DNA from 2 places in the Franconibacter pulveris genome. Region 1 is predicted to be linked to the other one. Evidence: predicted binding sites of a transcription regulator. Region 1 holds the regulator's gene; the other holds the start of a gene.
What was found. The regulator ArgR, encoded in region 1, controls arginine synthesis, uptake and breakdown. The targets are predictions, from matches to a motif close to ANTGAATAAAAATACANT.
Positions count from the first base shown of each region.

Region 1 (7,792 bases):
AACGCCAGCAGCACGCGTGACGACAAAGGCATGGCGTCGGTGGACTCCAACCTGGAGTGGGTGCGTCTTGCGCAGCGCGTGCCGGTGCGTATCCACCTCGATCAACAAGCGGGGAATCTCTTCCCGGCGGGCACGACCGCAACGGTAGTGATCACCGGCGAAAAAGACAGGGACCGCAGCCAGGAATCGCCTTTTAACAAGCTGATGCATCGGCTGCGCGAATTCGGTTAATTGTTATGGGCATCCTCTCTATCGCGCCGCAGCATGTGCGCTTCGCCATTAAGCTCGCCACCGCCATTGTGCTGGCACTTTTTGTCGGCTTTCACTTCCAGCTTGAGACGCCGCGCTGGGCGGTGCTGACCGCCGCCATCGTCGCGGCGGGGCCAGCCTTCGCCGCAGGCGGCGAGCCGTGGTCTGGCGCTATCCGCTATCGCGGCATGCTGCGCATCGTCGGCACCTTTATCGGCTGTATCGCGGCGCTGGTGATTATTATCTCGATGATCCGCGCGCCGGTGGTGATGCTGATGGTCTGCTGCATCTGGGCGGGCTTCTGTACGTGGATCTCATCGCTGGTAAAGGTGGAGAACTCTTACGCCTGGGGGCTGGCGGGCTACACGGCGCTCATCATCGTCATCACTATTCAGACTGCGCCGCTCTCCACGCCGCAGTTTGCGGTGGAGCGCTGCAGCGAGATAGTGATAGGTATTTTTTGCGCCATCGTCGCCGACCTGCTCTTTTCTCCGCGCTCCATTAAGCGTGAAATCGACCGCGAGCTGGACAGCCTGCTGGTGGCGCAGTTCCAGCTTATGCAGCTTTGCATTAACCACGGCGACAGCGAAGAGCTGGATAAAGCCTGGGGCGCGCTGGTACGCCGCACCACCGCGCTGGAAGGAATGCGCACCAACCTGAAGATTGAATCGTCGCGCTGGGCGCGGGCTAACCGCCGGTTGAAGGCGCTTAACACCGTGTCGTTGACGATGATTACTCAGGCGTGCGAAACCTGGCTTATTCAGAACAGTCGGCCGGAGGCTATCGCGCCCGAGTACCGTGAGCTGTTCGCCGAGCCGGTGGAAACGGCGGCTGACGTGCATAAGCGGCTTAAGTTTATGCGTCGCGTCATGGCCTGGACTGGTGAGCACGATACGCCGGTCACTATCTATAGCTGGATCGGCGCCGCGACCCGCTACCTGTTGCTTAAACGCGGGGTAATTACCAACGCGAAAATCAGCGCGGTGGAAGAAGAGGTGCTGAGCGGCGAAGTGGTGGTGAGACCGGTTTCGGCAGAACGTCACCACGCCATGATTAACTTCTGGCGTACTACCGTTTCCTGCCTGCTGGGCGCGCTGTTCTGGCTGTGGACTGGCTGGACCTCCGGCAGCGGCGCGATGGTGATGATTGCCGTCGTTACGGCGCTTGCCATGCGTCTGCCGAATCCGCGCATGGTCGCGCTCGACTTCGTCTATGGCATGCTGGCGGCGTTGCCGCTCGGGGCGTTCTATTTCCTTGTGCTTATCCCTGCCACCCAGCAAAGCATGCTGCTGCTCTGCATCAGCCTCGCGCTGCTTGGCTTTTTCATTGGCGTTGAAGTGCAGAAGCGGCGGCTCGGGTCGATGGGGGCGCTTGCAGGAACGATTAACATCATTGTGCTGGATAATCCGATGACCTTTCACTTCAGCCAGTTCCTCGACAGCGCCCTGGGGCAACTGGTGGGCTGTATGCTGGCGATGATGGTGATTCTGGTTATCCGGGATAACTCACAAGCGCAAACCGGGCGTACGCTGCTTAACCAGTTTGTCTCGGCGGCGGTCTCGTCGTTAACCACCAATAAGGCGCGCCGCCGCGAGAACCATCTGCCGGCGCTTTATCAACAGCTTTTTCTGTTGCTGAATAAATTCCCTGGCGATGTGGCGAAGTTCCGCCTGGCGCTGAACCTGATTATCGCGCATCAGCGTCTGCGGGAGGTGCCCATTCCTGTGAATGCGGATCTCTCCGCTTTTCACCGCCAGTTGCGCAATACCGCCGATCGGGTGATTGCCGCAAGAGGCGTAGATAAGCGTCGTCAAACCTTTAAGCAACTGCTGGATGAGCTGGATATCTACCAGGAGAAGCTGCGCGTCTGGGAGGCGCCGTTGCAGGTTACCGAGCCGGTGAAGCGTCTTACCACGATGCTGCATAAGTATCAGCATGCCCTGACGGACCGCTGATTTTCACTCGTATTCCCCTCCGGACCGACGCCAGAAGCGTCGGTTTTTTTGTAGCTATACTTACGCAAGACGACAGGACACAACGGTCAGGAGGAGAAGATGACGATGCAAACCCTGGCGGATAACGCCCTTTTTCAGACAGGCTATCTGGTTGACGGCACATGGCATACCGCAGCAAGCACCTTCGACGTGCTTAACCCGGCCACAGGCGAGGTGGTAGCGAAAGTCGCTAAGGCAGGCAAGAAAGAGACCGAAGCGGCGATCGCCGCCGCGAGCCGCGCTTTTCCGGCCTGGCGGGCAAAGACGGCGAAAGAACGCTCAGAAATCCTTTACCGTTGGTATCAACTGATCATTGAGAACAAAAGCTGGCTTGGCGAGCTGATGACCACCGAGCAGGGGAAACCCCGCAAGGAGGCGGAAGGCGAGGTGGAGTACGCCGCAAGCTTTATTCAGTGGTTCGCCGAGCAGGCCAAGCGCGCCAACGGCGAGATAATCCCGCCCATTAAGCCAGGCTCCCGCATTCTGGCGACCCGTGAGCCGGTGGGCGTCGTGGCGGCCATTACGCCATGGAACTTCCCGATGGCGATGCTGACCCGCAAGCTTGGTCCGGCGCTCGCCGCAGGCTGCACCGGGGTGATTAAGCCTGCCAACAATACGCCGCTTTCCGCTTTCGCGCTGCTGGCGCTGGCTAAGCAGGCCGGAGTGCCGGACGGCGTGCTCAATGCCGTGGCGGGCAACACCTCGGAAATCAGCGACGCCATTATGGCCAGCCCGCAGGTGCGTAAAATCTCCTTTACCGGTTCTACTGCCGTGGGTAAAACGCTGATGCGCAACGCGGCGGAAACCATGAAGAAGGTTTCCATGGAACTTGGCGGCAACGCGCCTTATATCGTTTTTGACGACGCCGATATCGACGCGGCGGTAAAAGGGGCTATTGCCAATAAATTCCGTAATGCAGGCCAGGTATGCGTAAGCGTGAACCGCTTTTTTATTCAGGACGGGATTTACGAGCGCTTCGTGAATCAGCTGGCGGAAGCGGTTAAGGCGCTTAAAGTCGGCAACGGCATGGAAGACGGCGTGGTCGTCGGCCCGCTGATTGAACAATCCGCCGTGGATAAAGTACGTGAACACGTCGAAGACGCGGTAGCGAAAGGGGCAAAAGTGCTGGTGGGCGGCAAGCCGCACGAACTGGGCGGCAACTTCTGGCAACCTACCGTCCTGATTGACGCCAACGACGAGATGAAGCTTTCGCAGGAAGAGACGTTTGGTCCGCTGGCGGCCTGCTTCCGTTTTAAAACGGAAGAGGAGGTGATTCAGCGCGCCAACAATACCCCTTATGGCCTTGCGGCTTACTTCTACACGCAAAACCTGCAGCGCGTTTTCCGCGTTTCCCAGCAGATTGAGAGCGGCATGATAGGCATTAACGAATGTGCGGTATCAACGGAACTGGGGCCGTTTGGCGGAGTGAAAGAGTCCGGTCTGGGACGCGAAGGGTCAGTGCTGGGGCTGGAAGAGTTTATGGAAGTGAAAACCCTGCATCTGGGCGGACTCTGAAACAGAGGGCGGCCTGCGGGCCGCTCCATAGACCGGTGACGCAGCATGAAAATCTACACCTTCGATTTCGATGAAATTACCGATCAGGCGGATTTTTACCGGGAGTTTTCCCGCACTTTTGGTCTGGCCAAAAATCAGGTAAGCGATCTGGATGCGCTATGGGAGGTGGTAACCGAAGGGGGATTGCCGCTGCCGCTGGAGATAGAGTTTGTGCATCTGGGAGAGGAGCAGCGTCGGCGTTATGGGGCGCTGATTTTGCTGTTTGACGAAGCAGAAGAGGAGCTGGAAGGTCAGCTCCGCTTCAATGTACGTCATTCAACATAGGACAGGCACTTAAAAAGGCCCCTGCGAAAACAGGGGCAAGTCGTCAGACAAGACGACGAGGGTTACTTATACAGTTCAGCGGTGGCGTGCCAGTGGTCACCCTGAGTCAGTTCAGTGATGCGATAGCTGCTGGCGCCTTCTTTTTCCGCTTTTTCCGCCAGCTGCTGGCGAATATCCATCGGCGCGCCCGTTACCTGAGTTACAGAAACGCTGCCCATCGGCTGGAGGTTTTGCGCCTGCTGGGCGTTAACTTGTTGTACTGCGGCGCTGGCGCCAAAAGAGATAATTGAGGCCAGGCCCAGAGCTGCGATGGTAAATGGGGTTTTCATTGTCTTAACTCCTCGTCAAGGCACCCAACGGCCGGAAGGGTTGGAACGCTATTTTTCTGCTTAAGGCCGTTGCGTGCGTTTATGGCTATTCAGAACTTTTACTTTTAACGCTTTGTTTATTTGTAGAGCTCAGCGGTAGCGTGCCAGTGGTCGCCGGTACGCGCTTCGATGATGCGATAAGCAGACGCGCCTTTTTCCTGCGCTTTCTGATCCAGCATGTCGTGCATATCCATCGGGACGCTGCCTACCGCGTCAACGGTGACAGTACCGATAGCCTGGCGGTTTTGCGCCTGGTCGGCGTTGATGGAAGATGCTGCGAAAGCACCGAAAGAAAGCATAGAAAGGACAGTTGCGGCTGCTACGGTAGATTTAATGTTCATATTGTTTACCTCGTCGTATTTATTATTACTGGTCACTGTTCCGTGACCCTCATCACAAAAACAAGTATACACTAGTCACCCGAAAAATTAATAACAGGCTAATGGTTTCCTATGAAACTTTGAGCCTGGAGTGATGATTATTTATTACCGAACGTTATAAAAATGGCTGTAATTTAGCCAATATTTTTCTTTATTTCATATAAATCAATAGCATATTTGATTTTCGCAATTTGTGCGGTTTTCTTTGTCTAATACGCTGGGTGAATGGTTTTTAGCAGACGAAGCGACTGGTTAAGCGGGAGATGACAGAACAAGGTAAAAGAAGGGAAGAATGCTCCCGCTACGATATAGCGGGAGCGGGGCATCAGAGTTCCTGTTCGAAAAGCACCAGGATGGCTTCGTAAAGCTCTTTGACCGTGAAGCCGCGCGCGGGCGTAGTGAAGATAGTATCGTCCCCTGCGATGGTGCCGAGGATGCCTTCCGCTTTGCCGAGGGAATCCAGCAGGCGAGCAATCAGCTGCGCCGCGCCTGGGCTTGTGTGAATGACAACCACGGCGTCGTTATAGTCGATATCCAGCACCAGGTTTTTAAGCGGGCTGGACGTGGTCGGTACGCCAAGTTCAACCGGCAGGCAGTAAACCATCTCCATTTTGGCGTTGCGGGTGCGCACGGCGCCAAACTTGGTCAACATGCGGGAGACTTTTGACTGGTTGATATTCTCAAAGCCTTCGTCCTGCAGCGCCTGGACAATTTCACCCTGTGAACTGAATTTTTCTTCTTTGAGTAATGCTTTAAAAGCTTTAACTAACTCTTCTTGTTTTGCGGAGCTGCGCATACGTCACCCGTGGTCAGGCCAATAAGAACAACATTATTATGCATAAAATTGAATTTTTATGCAAATTATCTGCCGTAAACGGGGCTGAAATAATGTTATGAAAGCGGCGGATTTTATCAAATTTTGTTATCAAGGAACATGCCTGCGTCACGACTCGAAAATAAGCGATAAAGTAAAACAATTGTTATCAAAATGATGTTGTTTTGCTGTCGCGAGAGGGTGTAATGTAACCGCCTGTTGATATGTTGCTCCGGTAGTGACCCGGCGAGCCCGATAGTCTCCATGCACCGGTAAAGCCGCCGCATCGCTTTCAGTAAAGCGCGTCAGGAGTCGCAAACTGAAGGCCAGAAGATTGTACTCATTTCAGCTCTGAATGATTATGGTCGCCACCAATGGAGTAACGGCACACTTTTGCTCACCATAATAAGGAGTTTAGGATGAAAGTTGCAGTCCTCGGCGCGGCAGGTGGTATTGGCCAGGCGCTTGCCCTTCTACTCAAGACCCAACTGCCTTCAGGTTCAGAACTCTCTCTGTATGACATCGCACCGGTTACCCCAGGGGTAGCGGTTGACCTGAGTCATATCCCTACCGACGTAAAAATCAAAGGCTTCTCCGGCGAAGACGCCACCCCTGCGCTGGAAGGCGCCGACGTGGTGCTGATCTCCGCAGGCGTGGCGCGTAAGCCGGGCATGGACCGTTCCGATCTCTTTAACGTGAACGCTGGCATCGTGAAAAACCTGGTTCAGCAGATAGCGACGACCTGCCCGAAAGCCTGTATCGGCATCATCACCAACCCGGTTAACACCACCGTGGCGATTGCTGCGGAAGTGCTGAAAAAAGCGGGCGTGTACGATAAGAACAAACTGTTCGGCGTGACCACGCTGGATATCATTCGCTCCAATACCTTTGTGGCGGAGTTGAAAGGCAAGCAGCCGACCGATATCGACGTACCGGTTATCGGCGGTCACTCTGGCATGACCATTCTGCCGCTGCTGTCGCAGATCCCGGGCGTCAGCTTCTCCGAGCAGGAAGTGGCCGACCTGACCAAACGTATCCAGAACGCGGGCACCGAAGTGGTGGAAGCGAAAGCGGGCGGGGGCTCTGCAACCCTCTCTATGGGCCAGGCGGCGGCGCGCTTTGGGCTTTCGCTGGTGCGCGCATTGCAAGGCGAGCAGGGCGTAGTCGAGTGCGCTTATGTGGAAGGCGACGGCGAATACGCTCGCTTCTTCTCTCAGCCGCTGCTGCTGGGTAAAAACGGCATTGAAGAGCGTAAATCCATCGGCACCCTGAGCGCGTTCGAACAGCAGGCGCTGGAAGGCATGCTGGATACGCTGAAAAAAGATATCGCGCTGGGCGAAGAGTTTGTTAACAAGTAAGAACGCTAGCCTGAAAAAAACCGGAACACAGGTTCCGGTTTTTTTATGTCTGCCGTTTAGTTGGTGGCGGGGTATTCCTGAATCGTCACCTGCAGCGTAATGCGCTGGTCATTACGCATGACCTCTACCGGGATAACTGAGCCGGGACGAATCTCCGCAACCTGGTCCATGGTTTCCAGCGCAGAGACCGCGGGCTTGTTATTCACTGAGACAATAACATCATTCACCTGAATGCCCGCGCGCGCCGCCGGGCCATCCGGCGCCACTTCATTCACTACAATGCCCTGGATCTGGTCAATGCCTGCTGCCGGCGCATGCAGCGGCGTGATTTCCCGTCCGCCGATGCCGATATAGCCACGAATAACGCGGCCATCGCGGATAAGCTTATCCATTATCTTGGTGGCAAGCTGCGTGGGAATCGCGAAGCCCAGCCCTTCTGGCGTTTCGCCGTCATTACTTTTATCAAACGACAGGGTGTTGATGCCCATCATCTCGCCGAGTGAGTTCACCAGCGCGCCGCCGGAGTTGCCGTGGTTGATGGAGGCGTCAGTCTGCAGGAAATTCTGCCTGCCCGTAGGGTTCAGGCCCACGCGGCCGGTGGCGCTAATAATCCCCTGGGTGATGGTCTGCCCGAGGTTATAGGGGTTGCCTATCGCCAACACCACATCGCCAATATGCGGCGTACGTCTGGGGTTAATCGGGATAGTCGGCAGGTTCGCGGCGTTGATTTTCAGCACCGCAAGGTCCGTCAGGCTGTCGGAGCCGACCAGCAGCGCCTCAAAGACGCGGC
Region 1 is NZ_CM165555.1:4,160,138-4,167,929, reverse strand. It holds gene aaeA (p-hydroxybenzoic acid efflux pump subunit AaeA) at 1-231, shown strand, start outside; gene aaeB (p-hydroxybenzoic acid efflux pump subunit AaeB) at 237-2,204, shown strand; gene ACU4F7_RS19655 (NAD-dependent succinate-semialdehyde dehydrogenase) at 2,304-3,758, shown strand; gene ACU4F7_RS19650 (barstar family protein) at 3,804-4,082, shown strand; gene yhcN (peroxide/acid stress response protein YhcN) at 4,145-4,411, opposite strand; gene yhcN (peroxide/acid stress response protein YhcN) at 4,528-4,791, opposite strand; gene argR (transcriptional regulator ArgR) at 5,156-5,626, opposite strand; gene mdh (malate dehydrogenase) at 6,064-7,002, shown strand; gene degS (outer membrane-stress sensor serine endopeptidase DegS) at 7,059-7,792, opposite strand, start outside.

Region 2 (7,792 bases), 400 kb from region 1:
TGCCGTAATTATCCGCCCCTTCCATCTGCCAGGCGTCGATGCCGAACTGGCGCAGCGTGCGGGTGTCGCCGCCTGAGCGCAGCCACTCTTGCACGGCGTTATAAACGCTGCTCTGGCTGCCGTATAAGCGCGGCGAGGCGTTACGAATTTCGCTGACCTGCTGGGAAAAATCGCCCGCGTTGATGGGCGCGCCCACGGCATCCGGCTGGTTTACCAGTGAGAACGGCTGATGAAACTTGCCGTCTTTATATTGTTGACCGCGATCGGTCGGTTTAGAGGAACAGGCCGCGAGGATAGCCACCATCGCTCCTGTCGCCAGATATCTTGCCAGACGCCCTTTCATTACTCTCTCCAGGTTACCGCTTTCCGCAGGCGAAGATAGCAAACACGCGGGGTCAATGAAACGGATTCGCCTTAAGCAGAATCAAATAAGGATAAAAAATAAACAGATGGCGGGATATTTCAGCAACAGGGCGGAGGAATGGCCGTTTGTTTTAAAAAAAGGTTGCATCGAGATGTCAGCAGAGTATAGTGCGCTTCCACGGACGCGGGGTGGAGCAGCCTGGTAGCTCGTCGGGCTCATAACCCGAAGGTCGTCGGTTCAAATCCGGCCCCCGCAACCAATTAACGCGCCGTGCGCGACAATGTGAAGAAGTATGACGGACGCGGGGTGGAGCAGCCTGGTAGCTCGTCGGGCTCATAACCCGAAGGTCGTCGGTTCAAATCCGGCCCCCGCAACCAACAATAAAATGAACACCCTTTCGGGTGTTTTTTTATGCCTGAAATTCACCAAAAGGCGCGTTAACCGCGCCTTGCCAGCGTTCCGCCATCGGCGAAATAGGCTTTAATCCCCGCCAGAATCGAAACGGCCACCTCCTGCTGAAACGCCGCGGTGCGCAGCTTTTTCTCTTCTTCGACGTTACTGATAAACGCGGTTTCCACCAGAATGGAAGGGATGTCGGGCGCCTTCAGCACCGCAAAGCCCGCCTGATCCACGCTGTTTTTATGCAGCTTATTCACGCCGCCCAGGCGGTTTAATACCTCTTTGCCAAACTTCAGACTGTCGGAAATGGTCAGCGACTGCACCATATCGAACATGGTGTGGTCGAGATAAACATCCCCGCTCTTGCTGACGCCGCCCACAAGGTCGGCGGCATTCTGCGTCTGCGCCAGGTATTTCGCCGCGGCGCTGGTGGCCCCTTTTGTCGAGAGCGCAAAGACGGACGAGCCGCGCGCCGCCCGGCTGGTAAAGGCATCGGCGTGAATGGAGACAAACAGGTCGGCGCGCTGCTTCTGCGCCTTCGCCACACGTACTTTGAGCGGGATAAAGATATCCTCGTTGCGCGTCATGTAGGCTTTCATGTTGAGCTCTTTTTCAATCAGCGCCTTCAGCCGTCTTGCGATTTGCAGCACCACATCTTTTTCACGCGTTTTATATTTACCGATGGCGCCGGGGTCTTCCCCGCCGTGTCCGGGGTCAATCATGATGACGATAGGTCGGTCGCGCCCCGCTTTACCCGGCTGCGGTCCACCCTGCGGCGTTTTTTGGTCGAGTTCGCCTTTATTGTAATCTTCCAGCAACGCCAGCAGCGGATCCTGTTCGCTGGCGCTGTCCGCCGGGTAGAGATCTATCACCAGACGCTCTTTAAACTCCGCCACCGGAGCCAGGGCGAAAAGGTGCGGCGTAACGTTCTTTTTCAGTTCAAAGACCATGCGCACCGTTTTCGGGTCAAACTGCCCGACGCGCGCGGATTTGATAAAGGGATCGTTGTCGCTTATGTGGTTGCCAAGCCCTTTCAGCACGGAGTTGAGGTGCACGCCTTCGATATCGACCACCACCCGCTCAGGGTTGCTCAGCGCAAACTGTCGATACTTCAGCACGCGGTTAGATTCGAGCGTAACGCGGGTATAAGCGGAGGCGGGCCAGACGCGCACCGCCACCACCTGGCTTGAAGCGGCAAAACCAATCTGGCTGACGCTTAATAACCACATGGCGCCCGTCCCCTGCAAAAGCTGACGACGGCTTAAAGATTTACTGGAACCAGACATGCCTCTCCCGAGCAGAATAAAAACGAAACCCTGACATAACATCGTAAAAACAGGCGGAAAACTTTAGCGAATGGTGCTTTGGCTGTCATCAATAAAAGGGTAAACAATCACGTTGGGCGGCTTTTGCCCGATGTTCAGCGCTTGCATTGCGCGAAATTGTTGCTTGCATGGCGGGCAGGAAAAGAATAAAAATACATAAATTACGAATAATCATGCATTGAGGGGTTTAGCCGTGGTGAAGGAGCGTCGAACCGAGCTGGTCCAGGGATTCCGTCATTCCGTTCCCTATATTAACGCGCATCGGGGAAAAACGTTTGTCATTATGCTTGGCGGCGAAGCCATTGAGCATGAGAATTTCTCTAATATCGTCAATGACATCGGCTTACTGCATAGTCTCGGCATCCGGCTGGTGGTCGTCTATGGCGCTCGCCCGCAAATAGACGCTAACCTCGCGGCCCATCATCACGAACCGCTTTATCACAAGCATACCCGCGTAACGGACGCCCGCACGCTCGACCTGGTAAAACAGGCGGCAGGCCTTTTACAACTCGACATTACCGCGCGCCTCTCCATGAGCCTGAACAATACGCCGCTGCAGGGCGCGCATATTAACGTGGTAAGCGGCAATTTTATTATCGCCCAGCCGCTCGGCGTGGATGACGGGGTGGACTACTGCCATAGCGGACGCATTCGCCGCATTGATGAAGAGGCGATCCATCGTCAGCTCGACAGCGGCGCGATTGTGCTGATGGGGCCGGTGGCGGTTTCCGTTACCGGTGAAAGTTTTAACCTGACGTCGGAAGAGATTGCGACGCAGCTCGCTATCAAACTGAAAGCAGAAAAGATGATCGGCTTCTGCTCTTCGCAGGGGGTGATGGACGAAACCGGCGCTATCGTTTCCGAACTTTTCCCGAACGAAGCCCAGGCGCGCGTGGAAACGCTGGAAGCGGCGGGAGACTATCACTCCGGCACCGTGCGCTTTTTGCGCGGCGCAGTGAAAGCCTGCCGCAGCGGCGTGCGCCGCAGCCATTTAATCAGCTATCAGGAGGATGGCGCGTTGCTGCAGGAACTTTTCTCACGCGAAGGGATTGGCACGCAGATAGTGATGGAGAGCGCCGAGCAGATCCGTCGCGCCACGATTAACGACATTGGCGGCATTCTGGAACTGATCCGCCCGCTGGAGCAGCAGGGCATTCTGGTGCGCCGCTCCCGCGAACAGCTGGAGATGGAGATAGACAAGTTCACCATTATTCAGCGCGACAACCTGACTATTGCCTGCGCCGCGCTCTACCCTTTCCCGGAAGAGAAGATTGGCGAAATGGCCTGCGTGGCGGTGCATCCGGACTACCGCAGCTCGTCGCGCGGCGAGGCGTTGTTGCAGCGCGTGGCAAGCCAGGCGAAGCAGATGGGGCTGAGTAAACTTTTTGTACTCACCACCCGCAGCATCCACTGGTTCCAGGAGCGGGGCTTTACGCCCGTGGACATCGACTCGCTGCCCGAGAGTAAAAAGCAGATGTACAACTACCAGCGGCGCTCCAAGGTGCTGATGGCGGACCTCACCTAGCGCTCAGGCCGCGCGTAAGCGGCCTTTTATTCCTGAAAATGCGCCATCAATCCGCTGCGTCGCTCGGTACGGGTGGCGATAGCCTGCTCAAAGACCCGGTCATCGGTATAAAGCGACAGCCGCGTGCGGGCGCGAGTAATGGCGGTATAGACCAGTTCACGCGTGACCACTGGCACAACCTGACCGGGCAGGATCAGCGCCGCGTGGTCAAACTCCGACCCCTGTGATTTATGCACCGTCATCGCCCAGGCGGTATCGTGCGCCGGAAGACGGCTCGGCTGCACAGCCTTCACGGTGCCATCCGGCATAGGGAACCAGACGCGAAGCCCCTGCCCCCGGTCGAGCGCAATGCCGATATCGCCATTAAACAGCCCCAGCGCGCTGTCGTTACGGCTAATCATCACCGGCCTGCCTTCATACCAGCGAGAAAGCGGCGCGCGCGTAATAACCCGCCGCTGCGCCAGCGCCTGCTCCAGCCGTTCGTTTAATCCGGCAACGCCGAACGGCCCTTCGCGCAGCGCGCAAAGCAGCTGAAATTCGCCAAATGCCTGCAAGACCGTTTGCGGTTCGGCGCCTTCCCGCAGCGAAGAGAGGAAACGCTGATAGCCCTCCAGCGACTCGGCAATCATGCGCGTGTAATCTTCGCTGCTTTGCAGCGGCTTTTTGGCGATATCGTCAAAATCCTGGGAAAAGGCGCCGCGCGCCGCCCGGTGATCGCTGCCGTTGACCGCAAAAGCCAGCCGTCCGATACCGGAATGGCTGCCGAAGCGATAGCTTTTTTGCAGCAGGCACAGACAATCCCGCAGTTGGGCAGCCTGTTCGCTCTCCCCTGCGGCTATCTGGCAGCCTGTAATACGGCTTAGCTCCTGCGCCCTCGCGGCGGTAAAGCCATGGCTGACGTAGTGACAAATGTCACCCAGCACGGCGCCGGCTTCGACTGAAGCGAGCTGGTCGCGATCGCCCAGGAAGATCACCCGCGCATGAGAAGGCAGCGCCGCGATAAGCCGCGCCATCATCGGCAAATCGATCATTGAGGCTTCATCCACCACCAGTACATCCAGATGCAGCGGGTTACCCTCGTGATAACGCAGCCGCTGGCTGCCAGGCTGCGCGCCCAGCAGGCGGTGCAACGTGCTTGCGTCGTCCGGCAGCGCCTCTTTTTGCGTTTTCTCCAGCGGCAGACGGCGTAGCGCAGCGCCGAGCGACTCAGTCAGGCGCGCCGCCGCTTTGCCGGTCGGTGCGGCGAGGCGAATGCGTGGAGGTTTGTCGCCCGCCAGCCGCACTATCGCCGCCAGCAGTTTTGCCACAGTGGTGGTTTTGCCGGTGCCGGGGCCGCCGGATATCACCGAGATACGGCGGGTTAACGCCACCGCCGCCGCGACTTTCTGCCAGTCAACCTCGTCAGTTGGCGCAAAAAGTTCATTCAGCACCTGGTTTAGCTTCGCCTCATCCGCCGTGATAACCAGGTTTTGCTGGCGGAAGAAGGCGGCGACCGCCTGTTCATGCCGCCACATGCGGTTGAGATAAAGCCGTTCGCCAATCAGCTTAAGCGGCGTTGGCGCGCCGTCTTCGCTGACCGCCCTTGATGCCAGCAGCACCTCGCGCCAGTTTTGCGGATTGCCTGCGGCGTCGAATAACGCCTGCGCGAGCGGCTCCTGCTGCCTGCCGGGGAAGCAGTGCTCAACGCAAAGCCGACTTACAGGCAGGCAAACATGCCCTTCGCCCGCGTCGCGGCTGACCAGCGCTGCGGCCAGCATCATTGCGGGCTCTTCATTGCTCGCTACCATCATGGCGAACTGCGCATCCAGCGGACGCAGCAGCTTGTGCCGGACCGCCTGTTGAATAAGTTCCTGCATCTTCATGACGCTACCTCCTGCTCACCGGCAAATAACGCATCCATACCTTCTACCAGCTCAAGCGCCGGGCGGGTGGTGAAAATGCCCTGCGAAGCGTCATCACCCGTGACCCCGCGCAGAAAAAGATAAATTACGCCGCCAAAATGGCGCTCATAGTCATAATCCGCCAGCCGGTGGCGCAAATAGCGGTGCAGCGCCAGCGTATAAAGCTGATATTGCAGATCGTAACGGTGCGACTGCATCGCCTGCGCCATCGCGTCGCGGGTGTAAGCCGCCGGGCTGTCGCCAAGCCAGTTCGATTTATAATCGAGCAGGTAGTAACGCCCCTGCCAGCGAAACACCAGATCGATAAAGCCTTTCAGCATGCCGCGAACCTGACGGAAATCGAGCGGCGGACAGCCAGCGGAAAGCGGGTCGTGACGGCGAATCAGTTCGTCCAACGCCTGCGGGGCGAGCGTGGCGTTAATCGGCACATAAAACTCCAGCTCCACCTGTTTGTCCTTCGCAGCGAGCTGATTTAACGATACGCCGCTATCATTTAGCGGCGCGCGCAGTACGCTCTCTATCCACTGCGTCATGACGGGCTGCCAGCTTTCGTCAAAACCGCCCAGCAAAAGCTGCTCGCTGACCCACTCCCCCTGCACAGGCTGCGTGAAATCCAGATTTTCAAACAGGCCGTGCAGGAAAGTGCCTGGCGAAGCCCCGCGAGGAAAGGTGTGCGGCGTCATCGCCGGCGCGCTTTGCGTCTCGCGATCGCCTGCCGCGTCGATATCGAGCTTCGGCACCCAGTCCTGGGCAAAAGTGGGGCCGTGCTGCTGCAACCCGGAATAGCTGGTGACGCGCCATTCATCAACGATACGACGCTGCAACTCCCGCGCAGCGAGGCTCAACGCTTCGCCGGGCGGCGGCGTCCAGGGGCTGTTGTCCGGCTCTGCCGGCTCGTTTAAGGCAATGGCGTCATCGCAGAGGGCCTCCAGGCAGCGTTTAAGGCCGTTTGCATCCAGCGCCTCGCCTCGTTGGATAAGACGCCCAAGCGCGCTGCGGTGCAGATCGGTCTCACCATTCTTCGCTCCGCGGCTGCGAAAAAGCGGCGCAATGCCCAGACTGCAATGCCAGACCGAGCGGGTTAAGGCGACATAAAGCAGACGTAAATCCTCCGCCAGCCGCTCCGCCTCGGCAAGCTCCACGCTGCTCGCGTCGTTGCTCAAATCCAGTACTGCCGCGAAAGTTTCGCGGTCATGGTAAAAACCCATTTTTTGTTCGCGGAAGTCGGCGATAAAAGGCAGCCAGACCAGCGGATATTCCAGCCCTTTGGATTTATGGATAGTGACTATCTGCACCAGATGCTTATCGCTCTCTAGGCGCAATTGCTGACTGGCGGCGTTCGCGTCCGGCTCGGCGATATGCTGCGCCAGCCAGCGCACCAGCGCGTACTCGCTGTCCGCTTGCGCGGAAGCCTCCTGCAATAGTTCGCTCAGGTGCAGAATGTCCGTTAACCGTCGCTCGCCACCTGGCGTCGCCAGCAGGTTTTCCGCAACCTGACGCTTTGTCATCAGCACGCGCAGCATAGGCATTACGCCGCGCTTAAGCCAGATTTGCCGGTAGCCGTCAAACTCTTCGACCAGTTCATCCCAGGCGCTTTCATTGCGGTTAAGCGCTTCGATGGCCCGCGCGTCCAGCCCGAGCATGCTGGCCGCCATTGCGCTGCGCAGGCGGGTTTCCACCTCCGGCGCCAGTACGGCCTGCAGCAGCCAGAGCAGCTCCAGCGCCTCCTGTGTGGCGAAGACGCTGTCGCGATTCGAGAGATAAACCGAAGGAATATTCAGCGCATTCAGCGCCTCACGCACGACCGAAGCTTCAATACGGTTGCGCACCAGCACGGTGATATCGGAAGCCTGCACCGGCCTTGCTTCATCGCCTTTGCAAAGCAGCGCCTCGCCGCGCAGCCCTGCCGCCAGCCAGTCGCGGATCTGATGGGCGCACACCTGCGCCATATATTGTTGGTAATCGCTTACTCCGGCGCCTTCGCCCTCCATTAGCCAGAACCTCATGGAAGGCTGGGTCTGCCCGTGTAAAGTAAAACGCAGCGACTGGTTGCGCGGCGCGGATTTTACCGGCTGGAAAGGAATGTCCTGAAACAGAAAAGGATTATCAAGCAGGCTGAAAAGTCGGTTAACGCTTTCCACCATTCCCGGCGCGGAACGCCAGTTGGTATCAAGAGTATAGTGAGCGCTAACTTCACTACGAGCCTTCATATAAGTGAAGATATCTGCGCCGCGAAACGCGTAAATCGCCTGTTTCGGGTCGCCAATCAGCAACAGAG
Region 2 is NZ_CM165555.1:3,756,814-3,764,605, forward strand. It holds gene mltA (murein transglycosylase A) at 1-343, opposite strand, end outside; tRNA gene ACU4F7_RS17710 (tRNA-Met) at 547-623, shown strand; tRNA gene ACU4F7_RS17715 (tRNA-Met) at 665-741, shown strand; gene amiC (N-acetylmuramoyl-L-alanine amidase AmiC) at 802-2,049, opposite strand; gene argA (amino-acid N-acetyltransferase) at 2,282-3,613, shown strand; gene recD (exodeoxyribonuclease V subunit alpha) at 3,640-5,475, opposite strand; gene recB (exodeoxyribonuclease V subunit beta) at 5,472-7,792, opposite strand, start outside.
Region 2: a site for ArgR is predicted at 2,230-2,247, ahead of argA (amino-acid N-acetyltransferase). Genes of this name have one in related genera too.